Regions from separate parts of the Granulosicoccus sp. 3-233 genome, predicted to be linked through region 1. Evidence: riboswitches for the same ligand, from Rfam matches in the RefSeq annotation. Region 1 holds a riboswitch; each other region holds the start of a gene.
The links. A riboswitch is a leader RNA that binds a small molecule or an ion and turns the genes downstream of it on or off. The one in region 1 is predicted to bind thiamine pyrophosphate.
Positions count from the first base shown of each region.

Region 2: another riboswitch for thiamine pyrophosphate. It lies ahead of thiB (thiamine ABC transporter substrate binding subunit); the one in region 1 lies ahead of ACUNV4_RS21400 (sodium:solute symporter family transporter).
Region 3: another riboswitch for thiamine pyrophosphate. It lies ahead of thiD (bifunctional hydroxymethylpyrimidine kinase/phosphomethylpyrimidine kinase); the one in region 1 lies ahead of ACUNV4_RS21400 (sodium:solute symporter family transporter).

Region 1 covers NZ_JBQYLE010000009.1:83,770-87,920, forward strand. The annotation lists gene ACUNV4_RS21390 (LLM class flavin-dependent oxidoreductase) at 1-899, opposite strand, end outside; gene ACUNV4_RS21395 (3-oxoacyl-ACP reductase) at 929-1,702, opposite strand; TPP riboswitch at 1,751-1,847, opposite strand; TPP riboswitch at 1,928-2,039, shown strand; gene ACUNV4_RS21400 (sodium:solute symporter family transporter) at 2,136-3,575, shown strand; gene ACUNV4_RS21405 (prenyltransferase) at 3,671-4,151, opposite strand, start outside.
Region 2 covers NZ_JBQYLE010000004.1:367,408-371,558, forward strand. The annotation lists gene ACUNV4_RS13550 (rhodanese-like domain-containing protein) at 292-723, opposite strand; gene ACUNV4_RS13555 (lysophospholipid acyltransferase family protein) at 829-1,713, shown strand; TPP riboswitch at 1,807-1,918, shown strand; gene thiB (thiamine ABC transporter substrate binding subunit) at 1,980-3,029, shown strand; gene thiP (thiamine/thiamine pyrophosphate ABC transporter permease) at 3,032-4,151, shown strand, end outside.
Region 3 covers NZ_JBQYLE010000009.1:288,545-292,695, forward strand. The annotation lists gene ACUNV4_RS22240 (TIGR01244 family sulfur transferase) at 1-1,541, opposite strand, end outside; TPP riboswitch at 2,090-2,216, shown strand; gene thiD (bifunctional hydroxymethylpyrimidine kinase/phosphomethylpyrimidine kinase) at 2,272-3,126, shown strand; gene ACUNV4_RS22250 (ABC transporter ATP-binding protein) at 3,123-3,875, shown strand; gene ACUNV4_RS22255 (ABC transporter permease) at 3,876-4,151, shown strand, end outside.

The DNA of each region.
Region 1 (4,151 bases):
TCCTGGTCAATGAACAGGGCCAATTGGCGCAACGATGCGTCGGCAGGCAGCAATTCATCCAGTTCACGTTGTTTGGCTTTGGCCTCTTCCTCGGTTGCTGCCACGTAGGTAACCAGCCCTGGCATGATCGGCACATCCACCTTGCGGCCGGCAGCTTTCACCCGTCGCTTGATATCCCGATAATAGCTTTGCGCTGCAGGCAGATCATAGGCCACCGCATAGATTGCTTCTGCACGGCTGGCCGCCAGTGCCCTACCCTGTTCCGAGGCACCAGCCTGAAACAGTACCGGATGCCCTTGCAATGGGCGCGGTACGTTCAACGGACCATCAACGTGAAAGAATTCTCCCTGATGATTGATGGCACGCACCTTCCCGGGGTCGGCATAATGCCCCTGACGATCAAACAGCAAGGCGTCATCATCCCAGGAATCCCACAGGTCTGACACCGCCTGCACGAACTCCTCGGCGCGTCGGTAACGCTCGTCATGATCCGGCATTTTCCGGTAACCATGGTTGCGGGCTTCAGCGTCAAACATCGACGTAACCACGTTCCAGCCAATTCTGCCACCGGAGATATGATCCAGCGACGCCAGCAGGCGAGCGGCATGAAATGGCGTGTAGAAGGTGCTGGACACGGTGCTGATGAAGCCGATGCGATGAGTCGCCCGACTCATCGCGGCGATGGCAGTCAGTGGCTCCAGATACCACCAGCTGCCGTCCGACACATTACCCGCCGCCCCGCTGTCGGCGAAGAAAACGGCATCCAGCTTGCCGCGTTCGGCCACTTGCGCGAGAGCTTCGTAATAGCGAATATCACCCAATTGCTCTACCGAGGACTGTGGATGTCGCCAGGCGGCCCGGTGATGGCCGCAGCCCATCAGGAACAGATTGATATGCATCGTCCGCGTATGCGTTCGCCCGGTGCTCATCAGCCCTTCACCAGACCACCATCCACGACCAGGTTCTGCCCGGTCACCGAACGCGCCCAGGACGAGGCGAAGAACAAGGTGGCATCAGCGAATTCCGCCGGTGTGGTCACTCGCCGCAGGGGCGTGCTCGCCGCAATGAAGTCGAACACGGCCTCCGGGGTTGCTGCCGAGGCATCCGTGGTACGCAACAGACCGCCCGACACCATGTTCACGGTGATGTTGTCGGGCCCCAGATCCTGCGACAGCGTGCGAGTCAGTGACAACAAGGCTGCCTTGCCAGCGGTGTAGTCGTGATACGGCACTACGGGATTCTGGAACAGATTGGTTCCGACGTTCACGATACGACCAAAACCTGCCTCGCGCATGCCCGCCAGTGCTGACTGAGTCGTGTTAATGGCACCGCCGACAACTCCCGAGAATTGCTGGTTCATGTTTTCCCAGGTCAGCTGATCCACGTTCGGACGTGCATCGCCGTTGAATGTGAAGTCAGGCAAGGCATTGTTGATGACAGTTGTCACCGGTGTGCCGAAATGCTGTCGGGCCTGATCGAACATCGCCTGTACTGCGGCTCGCTCGCATACATCAGCCTGTACGGCGAGCGCATGCTCCGGGAATCTTTCTGCCAGGCGCCTGGCCGCATCAGAACTGCGATGATAGTTTATAACAACTCTGGCACCTTCTCGGAGAAAGGCAGCTACCAGGTGTTCACCCAGGCCACGGGCACCACCGGTAACCAGAACCAGTTGTTGATCAAGACGGAGAGACTGCTGCATGTAAACCTCAGGATTGAGGCGAAGGCATGAATGCACAGGTGTGGCGGCAGAGCCAGCGACTGACATCCCTTCGCCAGTATGAACTGGATCAGGTTCAACGGGTTTTTTCTCAGCCCTGCAAATCAGGACACCCCGTGTCGAGCGAAAACCATAGCACAACAACTGAGGAAAGATGTAGCGTCAATTGATAATCGTTGACAAGTGGACTTGAACTTCCTATTCTGCGCTCACTCCTGGGGGTGCCGTGGAAAGCGGCTGAGACACCACACTGTGTGTGTGGCAACCCTTTGAACCTGATCCGGATAATGCTGGCGAAGGGAAGGAACAAGGCTGCACCATGCATGCCTCCAGCCTCTTTCCCGTCTCCCTGCCTTGCCGGATGCCCGCCACCTGTGGCGAAACGTCAGCGCCGCTCAAGACAAGGAAGACAACCATGTTCAGCACCTCCACAGCCCTCATATGGCTGCTTGTATTCGCGGCACTGTTCGCCGTACCAGGCTTGCTCTATGCCCATCGCAAACAGGACAGACTGGACGACTATCTGGTGGCTCGCAACAGCCAGAGCAGCGCTGCCACACTGCTGACGTTGCTGGCCACGACCCTGGGCACATGGATTCTGTTCGGCCCGGCGCAGGCTGCCACCTGGGGAGGTATAGGCGCCATCACCGGCTATGCTCTGGGGGCTCTGGCGCCACGGCTGATCATGATCCCACTGGGCTGCCGTATCCGTGTTCTGATGCCCGAAGGCCATACCCTGACCGAGTTTGTACTCGCTCGCTACGGACGGGTGATGTATGGCTTCGTTTTGGTCATCATGGTCTTCTATCTCTTCATCAGTCTGAGCGCAGGGCTGACCGCCATTGCCAGGATGGTTGCCCTGCTGGCACCGGTACCCCTGTGGCTGACGGCCAGCATCGTCATGGGTGCAACACTGCTGTACACCCTGTATGGCGGGCTTCGGGTAACCATCTTCACCGACCGTCTTCAATTGCTTGTCATACTGCCCTTTCTGGCCTTGCTGATCGGCTTCGGTTGGCAAGCCAGCAATGGACTGACCCCTGCTTTGCAAGGCCTGCGGACAACAGCACCGCAACTACTCAACCCACTGGATATCAACGGCCTGAAATCCGGACTGACGTTTTTCATCGCAGTCGTTCTCACCGGACTTTTCTATCAAGGCACCTGGCAAAGAGTCTTTGCAGCGCGCGACAACCGTGTCATTCGCAACGGCTTCATTCTCAGCGGCCTGCTGAGCTTTCCCATCATCTTTATCATGGGCCTGTTCGGCCTTGCTTTCGTGGGCCTGGACTTGCCCGGTGATGGGTCTGTCGCCCTGTTCAGCGTTCTGCTGGCGGATGTGCCTCTGTGGTTCGCCATTGGCCTGCTGCCATTCGGGCTGGCCCTGATCATGAGCAGCGCAGATTCCACCATCAGCGGGCTGACCAGCATCATGGTAGTCGACCTGCACCGCTTGTTGCCTCAGATGAACAATCAGACCCTGCTGTCCTGGTCGCGCTGGCTGATCCTGCTGCTGTCCTTGCCGGTGTTGCTCGTAGCCGCTCAGGGCTACAGTGTGCTGTATCTGTTTCTATTGGCAGACCTGCTTTGCTGCGCAGCGGCGTTTCCGGTATTTTTCGGTTTGTTCAATGCTCGCTATCAAAGCACCAATGCAGCGCTCAGTACGTTCTGTGGTCTGGTGGCCGGGCTGGTGGTTTTCCCACTGCCCGGGGCACCTGTCACGAATCTGCTGGAATCGTTCCTGTTGGCATCACTGCTGCCGGTGGCGGTATCGCTGCTGTTATTGCGTCTACCCGTAAATTCGCTCTTCGATTTCACTTCGCTGGCGCAGCGAGTGCGAAAACTGGAAGGATAAAGAATTGCCAGCCTCATGATTCGGGAACGACTCCACGGTGACCTCGGCGGTGAAGCACATCAGCATGCGCAACAGCCATGGTTCATGCGTATTCGTCAGCCATGGATGATGCTGAAGCCCAGAAATACCGACGTCATGACCGTTGCCCAGACGTTCATCCCCAGGTACGGCAACAATCTGCCCAACGATGTTCCGTGCCTGGCAATACCGAAGAACACCATGACCGCGATCCCCATCGGAAAGAAGCACACGATACTCAACTCGGGAAATATTCCCGTCAGAATGCCCAGGACAATGACCCCACAAGTGGCCATGACGGTATTGCCATACAACAGGATGCCCTTGCGTTCGCCGTAGACAATGGGAAAATGTCGCCGACCGACACTTCTGTCCGCAGCGATATCAGGAAACTGGTTGAGCAGCAGGAGGTTGTTGGAAAGAAAAAACGGCACCAATGAGGCAATCCCTGCCTGGATCGAGTACTCGCCAGTGAGCACCACATGCGTTCCCATGACGATCAACGGACCGAAACCGATGCCCGGAGCCATCAGGCACAGCACAGGATGTCGGTTCAAC
Region 2 (4,151 bases), on a different contig from region 1:
GACACGTTTTAATGCAAACTAGGAAAATTCCTACCCAAATATCGGAATTTTCTGACGCAAAAAGACGGAACTTCCGATAGCAGTTCCGCGTCGATGCGCCGATAATGAATTTGTGGTCAGGAACACCACACACAGGGAAGTATCACGGAGGATGTATTTCAACAAGGAAGTTCGATTCATTGGATGAATTGCACGTTTGATGACCACATCAACCTGAGGAGCCAGGATGGTTCAGCCCGGCCACCGGATGGCCGGGTGTTTTGGGTCGATGCGCAGCGGTCAAGCGCTCCCCTAGCACTGCTCCCACGGCAAGCCTTCGAAGCGCCAACCAGCCACCGTATTCCGGTGATGCTCGTCATCCAGCGGCCCCTCGAACCCGCAAGCGATGATCCTGACGTCGGCCAGACCTTCTCGCAGCAGCACCTCTGCCGCATCGTGCGACCGATTGCCACTGCGACAGATCAGCAACAGCGGTGAGGAAGAACGCCCCTTGGCCGACACCTTGCCCAACAGGGCCTTTCTGACATTGGCCACGAAATGCTCGTTCACCACCCAGTCCGGCGCATCGATCCAGGGCACATTCACCGCTCCCCTCGGATGACCGATCATCAGGAATTCCATATCGGATCGAACGTCGATCAGCGTCACACCCGGGTCCGTTTGCATCAGAGACCACGCTTCCGTGGGTGAAATGGTGTCAATGGAATCAGCGTTATCGCTCATCGGAAGAATCTGTGGCAGGCAGAACATTGCCCGGAGAAGATTCTAACGATTAAGCTCGCACAGTTACACACGCTAAACTAGAGATTCGTCACAACCGGTTTCCCGATGTCCGTGCAGCTCACTCGCCTTCTCGCCAGAATCCTCAGCTGGCTTCCACTGCGCATGAATCAGACAATCGGGGCCACTCTCGGACTGTGCGTCTGGGCGCTCAACGGCAAATTGCGCCGTATCACCGATGTGAATCTCGACATGTGCTACCCGGACATGAACGAGGCACAGCGTCGCCGTCTGAGCCGCCTCAGTCTGATGGAAACCGGCAAGCAGCTGACCGAATGCGCCTGGATCTGGCACCGGCCCATCGCTCAGACCGAACAGCTGATAATCGACATCAATGGCGAAGAGCTGATGCTCGAGGCCCGGAAATCCGGCAAGGGGTGCCTGTTCGTCTCCCCTCACCTGGGCAACTGGGAAGTTTGCTCAGCCCCCTTGTCGAGCGACGAACCATTCACCTACTTCTACCGCAGTCCGCGCAATTCCCGGCTTGACAGCGAACTCATACGCTGGCGGGCGCACCTGCGAGGACACCCGGCCTCTCTTGATGCCGGTGGTATCAGACGTGGCTTCAAGATCCTCAAGTCGGGCGGCAATGTCGGTATTCTGCCCGACCAGGAACCCGACCAGGCCAATGGAGTCTTTGCCCCTTTCTTCGGCAAGCCGGCTCTGACCATGACCCTGCTGTCCGGCCTGGCGCGGCGCAGCGGTGCTACCGTACTCTACTGTGTGGCGGAGCGCCTGCCCAGAGGCAAGGGCTGGCGACTCCACATCCTGCCCGCCGATGAGGCGGTGTCCAGTAGCGATGCAGAACAGGCCGCCACTGCTCTCAACAGCGGTGTCGAACGGTGCATCGCATTGTGCCCTGAGCAGTACCTGTGGAGCTACAAGCGCTTCAACACGACGCACGATGGCTCTCCTCGACCCTATGCACGATAGCTCCTGTGGGCACGATGGCTTCCCTCGGCAACAGCCTGCTTGCAACCATGCCTCTTATACGAGAAACTGAGCGCGGTCCACAGGACCACACGTGATGACTCAACGGGGTGCCGCAAGGCTGAGAGTCCGGCTTGAACGTCAGCCGGGACAACCCGCAGAACCTGAACCGGCTAGCACCGGCGTAGGAATTGAGTTGCTGTACCTTCGCCAGGTCATCATCCCCGACTCTTCTGTCCACGATGAGCATGACAAGCGTACACAAACCCATGCGTATGAATCCGTTCGCCACACAGCCCCGCCGATACCTGCTCTCCACCGTACTGCTGGTCAGCACCACCCTGCCCCTGACGCTTGCCAATGCCGCCGATGAACCGCGCAAGCTGACCGTCTACACCTACGAGTCCTTCACTGCCGAATGGGGACCAGGGCCCGCCATCAAGGCCGGTTTCGAAGCTCAATGCGGCGACTGCACCATCGACTTCGTCGCCCTGGACAGCTCTGCCGGCATTCTCAATCGCGTTCAGCTCGAGGGCAAGTCCAGTCCGGCGGATGTCGTGCTGGGTCTTGACACCAATCTGATGGCGATTGCCGAAGACACCGGACTGTTGGCAACATCCGGTGTCGACACCAGCGCGCTGGAATTGCCCATGACATGGACTTCCGATATCTTCGTGCCATTCGATTACGGCTACTTTGCCTTCGTCTACGACACTGAAGCCCTGCCTGAACCACCAGCCAGCCTGGATGAACTCATTGCCGCGCCCGAGGACCTGAAGATCATCATCCAGGACCCGAGAACCAGCACTCCGGGCCTGGGACTGCTGCTGTGGATGAAGTCGGTGTATGGCGACAAGGCCGCCGAAAAGTGGCAGGCTCTGCAACCGCACATCCTGACCGTCACCAAGGGCTGGAGTGAAGCCTACTTTTCGCTGTTCCTCAATGGCGAAGCACCGATGGTGCTCAGCTACAGCACCTCACCGGCCTATCATATGGAGATCGACGAAACCGACCGCTACCAGGCTGCCGCATTCAGCGACGGACACTATCTGCAAGTCGAGGTCGCCGCGTTGCTGGCCCAGTCTCCTCGACAGGCATTGGGTCGGGAGTTCCTGAACTACCTGGTCAGTCAGGAAGCCCAGACCAGCATCCCGCTCGGCAATGTCATGTACCCCGTTGCGGACCTGGAAGAACAGCTGCCAGCATCCTTCGAGAAATTGATTTCACCGACACGGACCTTGCAATTCACTCCGGAAGAAGTACGCGATGGACGCAAGTCGTGGATCGACGAATGGCTTGAAGCTTCCACCGGAAACTGATCATGTCGATACGCTGGCCCTGGTGGGCCAGTGGCGTGGTAGCACTGTTCCTCATTGCCGCCATGACACTGCTGCCACTGGGCGCCATGCTTGCAGAAGCAGGCAGCATCGACTGGCACGCTGTGGTGAACGATACCTATTTGCAGCGCGTGATTCGTTTCAGCCTTTATCAGGCGCTCGCTTCGACGATACTGGCGTTGATCACCGCCATCCCGGTGGCACTCGCGCTGTCTCACAAGCCCGCATTCCCCGGTCGCTCCCTGATCGTCTCCCTGTTCAGCCTGTCACTGGTCATACCCACTATCGTTGCCATTTACGGCATCGTTGCTGTATTCGGCCGAACTGGTTGGCTGAGCGAGCTGCTGGCAATGATGGGCAACGAGCCACTGGCGTTCTACGGATTGCCCGGTATTCTGATTGCCCACGTGTTCTTCAATATGCCCTTGGCCGCCCGTATTCTCCTGAACGCCCTGGAGAGTATTCCCGCTGACAACTGGCGCCTGTGTCGACAACTGGGCATGACGCCCTGGGCCATCTTTCGACATATCGAATGGCACCGCATGAAACACCAGCTACCGGCTCTGGCACTGTTGATCTTCACTTTGTGTTTCACCAGTTTTGCCATTGTCATGACACTGGGCGGTGGCCCACGATCCACAACCATCGAAGTTGCCATCTACCAGGCCTTGAGATTCGATTTCGACATAAGCACGGCAGTGGCTCTGGCCTGCATTCAGCTACTCATCTGTCTGTCACTGATGGCCATGAGCACCCTGCTGCGCCACGACGGCAGCATGGGTTTCGACATTTATGCAAGCCCGGTCAAAGGCAGCACCGGCGCATACCGGAACGATGTCCGAGAAGGCCTCTGGCCTGGCGCGGGATGGAACATTGCTCATGTCGGTATACTGATGCTCGGCATCGTCTTTGTGCTGTTGCCCTTGCTGGCACTGATCATCTCGGCAATCAATGGCAAGACGCTGAGTGTCATGTTCGATTCCGCGACGCTATCGGCCCTTGGCAACACCCTGGCCGTCTCCCTGACCGCCGCCATTCTGTCGGTGACACTGGGACTGGCCTTGCTGCGAAGTACGCGCTACTTGCGCATCCGCCTGGCACGGG
Region 3 (4,151 bases), 200 kb from region 1:
CATGTCGGAAAGCTGGGTAGCAGAGCGCCACCATAGCCGAACTCGGCCAGAACAATCCTGCCACGCTCGACAGTCAGGGGGCAGGACCCGTAACCATCGTAGGACGCCACGGGAGACCTGCCAGCGATATCGGCAATGACATTGGCCGCCACGACCGGTGCCTGCTTGCGAGCAGCGGCGGCCGTCTTCGCATTGGGTGCATTCATGACATCGCCCAATGCCCAGATATTCTCATGGCTCCTGTGACGCAGAGTCGACTGCTCGACATCCACCCAGCCGGCCGCATCAGCCAACGGCGAGGCACTGATGAATTCCGGAGCACATTGAGGGGGACAGACATGCATCATGTCGAATTCCACTTCCACTCGTCTGACGGGCTTGTCGGCGTCGCTCACGTCGAACCAGGCCTTTCCCGCATCGCCATCCACTGCCACCAGATTGTGAAAGAAATTCAGTGACGCACGGTACCGTTCAACGTATTCCTGCAGTGCCGGCACATAGTCCTTGACCCCGAACAGTACTCCACCGGCATTGTTGAAATCGATATCGATATCCTGCAGAACGCCAGTGCGATTCCAGTGATCTGCCGACAGGTACATCGCCTTCTGTGGCGCACCGGCGCACTTGATCGGCATGGGAGGCTGTGTGAACACCGCCTTGCCTGACGTCATCGACTGTACCAGCGACCAGGTATAGGGAGCCAGATCGTAGCGGTAATTGGAGGTCACGCCATTGCGTCCCAGGGTCTCTGTCAGCCCTTCCACCCGGTGCCAGTCGAGTTTGAGACCTGGACAGACGATGAGCCGCTTGTACCGGATGACTCGACAGCCTTCAAGTATGATCGAATCGTTCGCCGGCTCGAAGGCCGTGACTGCTGTCTTGAGCCATTGCACACCAGGGGGTATCAGCGACCCCATGGTTCTGACGGTTTTCTCCGGTTCGAATATCCCGCCTCCCACCATGGTCCATCCGGGCTGGTAGTAATGAATATCGGCAGGGTCGATCAAGGCAAGCTGCAGATCCGCCTGGCGCTTGAGCAGACTGGATGCCACGGCGATACCGGCGGCACCCGCCCCGACAATCACGACATCAAAAGAACCATCAGCCTTGTCGGTTGGTGTGACCCCTCCATTGGCCAGTCGCCGGACGACGCCTGACAGGTCAAAGCCGGCACTTCTGGCGGCGGCCAGAATCTCCGGCACCGGTCGCGTACGGGCCTGGCCCAGAGACCACAAGGTGGCAGAGCGTGTACCGCTGCGGCAATAGGCCATTGCAGGCTTCGGCATTTCCTGCATTGCCCGCGCGAAGCTGTCGACGTCTTCATTGCTTACCTGGCCAGGAACGACGGGCAGATATCGCATTTCCAGACCGTGTCTGGCTGCCTCGGCCTGTATTTCAGCAAAAGTGGGCTGATCAGCCGCTTCTCCGTCAGGCCGATTGCAGATGATCGACCGGAATCCCAATTCACGCAGCCGGGCAATATCGTCGATCTGCAACTGCTTGCTCAGGGAGAGAGTGTCTGAAATGTTCTTGACGTCCATGGGCGGTGTTTCCCGGGGTTGTTGTCAGTGATTGTTGAGCATCGCGCCGCTATTCTCTCGGCATGAACCGATGTTCCTGGCCGGCGCCACTACCGCATGCACGCCCGATTCCGATCCCGGCCGGCCACTGGTGATCGGGAGAATAGACCTGATTTCTCAAGGGGTCGGTGACAATGTCACCGTCACCATCGACCTGGCCAGGGCACACCAGCCGTGCAGGCGTTCCCCAGTGCCTCTGCCCAGGGTTCAGGGTTCAGGGTTCAGGGTTCAGGGTTCAGGGTTCAGGGTTCAGGGTTCAGGATTCACGGATTCACGGATTCACGGGTTCACGGGTTCACGGGTTCACGGGTTCACGGGTTCACGGGTTCACGGGTTCACGGGTCACGGGTCACGGATCAGAGGTCAGTGGTCAGGCGCCCATGACCAACAGGATATTCACGGAGATTACTGCAAGAGTGTGGAACCGTCATGGCCGGGCGATGACGGCCAGTACCGAGAATTTTCAGGAAGAGCATCTGGTCAAGTGGATTGACGCGTGATACTCTCTCGCACACTTGACGGGGTGCTGGACGACTACAGAGGTGGGCGTTCGGCTGAGATGATGCATCTGATTGCACGATCCCGCTGAACCTGATGCGGATAATGCCGACGAAGGGATTCAAGTCACGGGAATCCGAGTCATTCCCTTGCATGGGTCCAGTTCCTCCCGGCGTCTCCGGTGGAGCTGAACATGAATCCTGGCAATACGACAATCTCTCACCCCGCTACAGTACGGGGCGTACCGGCTGCGATGACCATCGCCGGCTCGGATTCAGGCGGTGGCGCCGGCGTTCAGGCGGACCTGAAAGCCTTCAGCGCGCTGGGCGTCTACGGAGCCTCGACCATCACGGCGCTGACGGCACAGAACACGCGAGCGGTGAATGCCATCCACGAAGTGCCCGCCGAATTCGTTCGCCAGCAAATGGAAACCGTGCTGTCCGATATCCGCATCGACGCCATCAAGATAGGCATGCTGGCCAATGTCGACATCATCCGCACCATCAGTGAAGTCCTCGAGCAGCACCCCGCGATTCCTGTTGTTCTCGACCCGGTCATGGTCGCCAAGAGCGGAGACTCCCTGCTGCACACTGAAGCCATCGATGCCCTGCGTCACTACCTGTTTCCGCGGGCGACGCTGATTACCCCCAATCTGCCCGAAGCAGCCTTGCTACTGGGCAACGGCAAGGAGGCCGGGGATCTGGCGGATATGGAGGCTCAGGCGGCCAGACTCGCAGAAATGGGTAGCGCCTGTGTACTGCTCAAGGGTGGGCACCTGAATTCCACTGACTGTACCGATCTGCTGTTGCAGAACGGCCAGCTGCAGCGGTTCACGCAGCCCCGCATCCAGACCGGCAACACCCACGGTACCGGCTGTACCCTGTCCTCGGCCATCGCCGCTGAACTGGCCAGGGGAGCGTCCGTATCCGATGCCGTACAGGCCGCTGAAATCTACGTGCATGCAGCCATCATCCGTGCCGACGAGCTGCAAATCGGTTCCGGACACGGGCCGGTCCACCACTTTCATGCCCTCTGGCCGCAAACGTGAGTCATTCACCCGGCATCGCGCTGAACAAGGTCAGTCTGAACCTGGGGAGTCATCCGATCTTCCAGGATCTGTCACTGCACCTGGAGGCTGGCAAGTGGCACAGTCTGCTTGGCCGCAGTGGCATCGGCAAGACCAGCCTGCTCAGGATCATCGCCGGCTTGCAGCAGCCGGATGAGGGCAGCGTACTGACGGATGCCGGCAAGCCGGTATCCAGCCGTATTGCCTACATGGCGCAGGACGATGGGCTGCTGCCGTGGTTGACAGCGCGACAGAACATTCAGCTGGGACCAAGGCTGCGTGGTGAACGCCTGCAGGACACTGATCATCGTGTCAGCGAGCTGCTCGAACGTGTCGGCCTGTCGTCGTGGGCAGACGCCCTGCCGGCAGTACTCTCCGGGGGCATGCGCCAGCGCGTGGCCCTGGCGCGCACCCTGCTCGAACATCGTGACATCGTACTGATGGATGAACCCTTCAGTCGTCTGGATGCCATCACCCGCGACGAACTGCAGAGCCTCTCCTTCGAGCTCCTCAGCGGGCACACCGTCCTGCTGGTAACACACGATCCGATGGAGGCCCTGAGGCTATCGCATGCACTGCATGTACTCGAGCCGGGGTCTCCCACCCGCGTGCAATCGATGCCGCTGCGCACGCAACCACCACGGCAGCTGGATCATGAGGAAATCGCCTCACGGTTGCCGGCCGTCTGGCAATTCATGAAAAACGGTGAAAACCGACCGGTGCCCGCCTGAATGAACAGGTCAACGACACTCGGGCGTGCGCGAATTCCAGGTCTGTTCGTCAGTCTTGCGCTGATGCTGCTGGCCTGGCAACTGCTGGTCATGCTCAGTGGCATTCCCCACTTTCTGCTACCGGCACCGTTTGCAATTCTGAAGACACTGTTCAGTCAGATGCAGACACTCGGCCTGCACACCGCCATTACCGCCTTCGAGGTCATTGCCGGCCTGCTCAGTGGTTGTGTGCTCGGCATACTCAGCGCCATCCTGCTGACCACCTCCAGACGACTG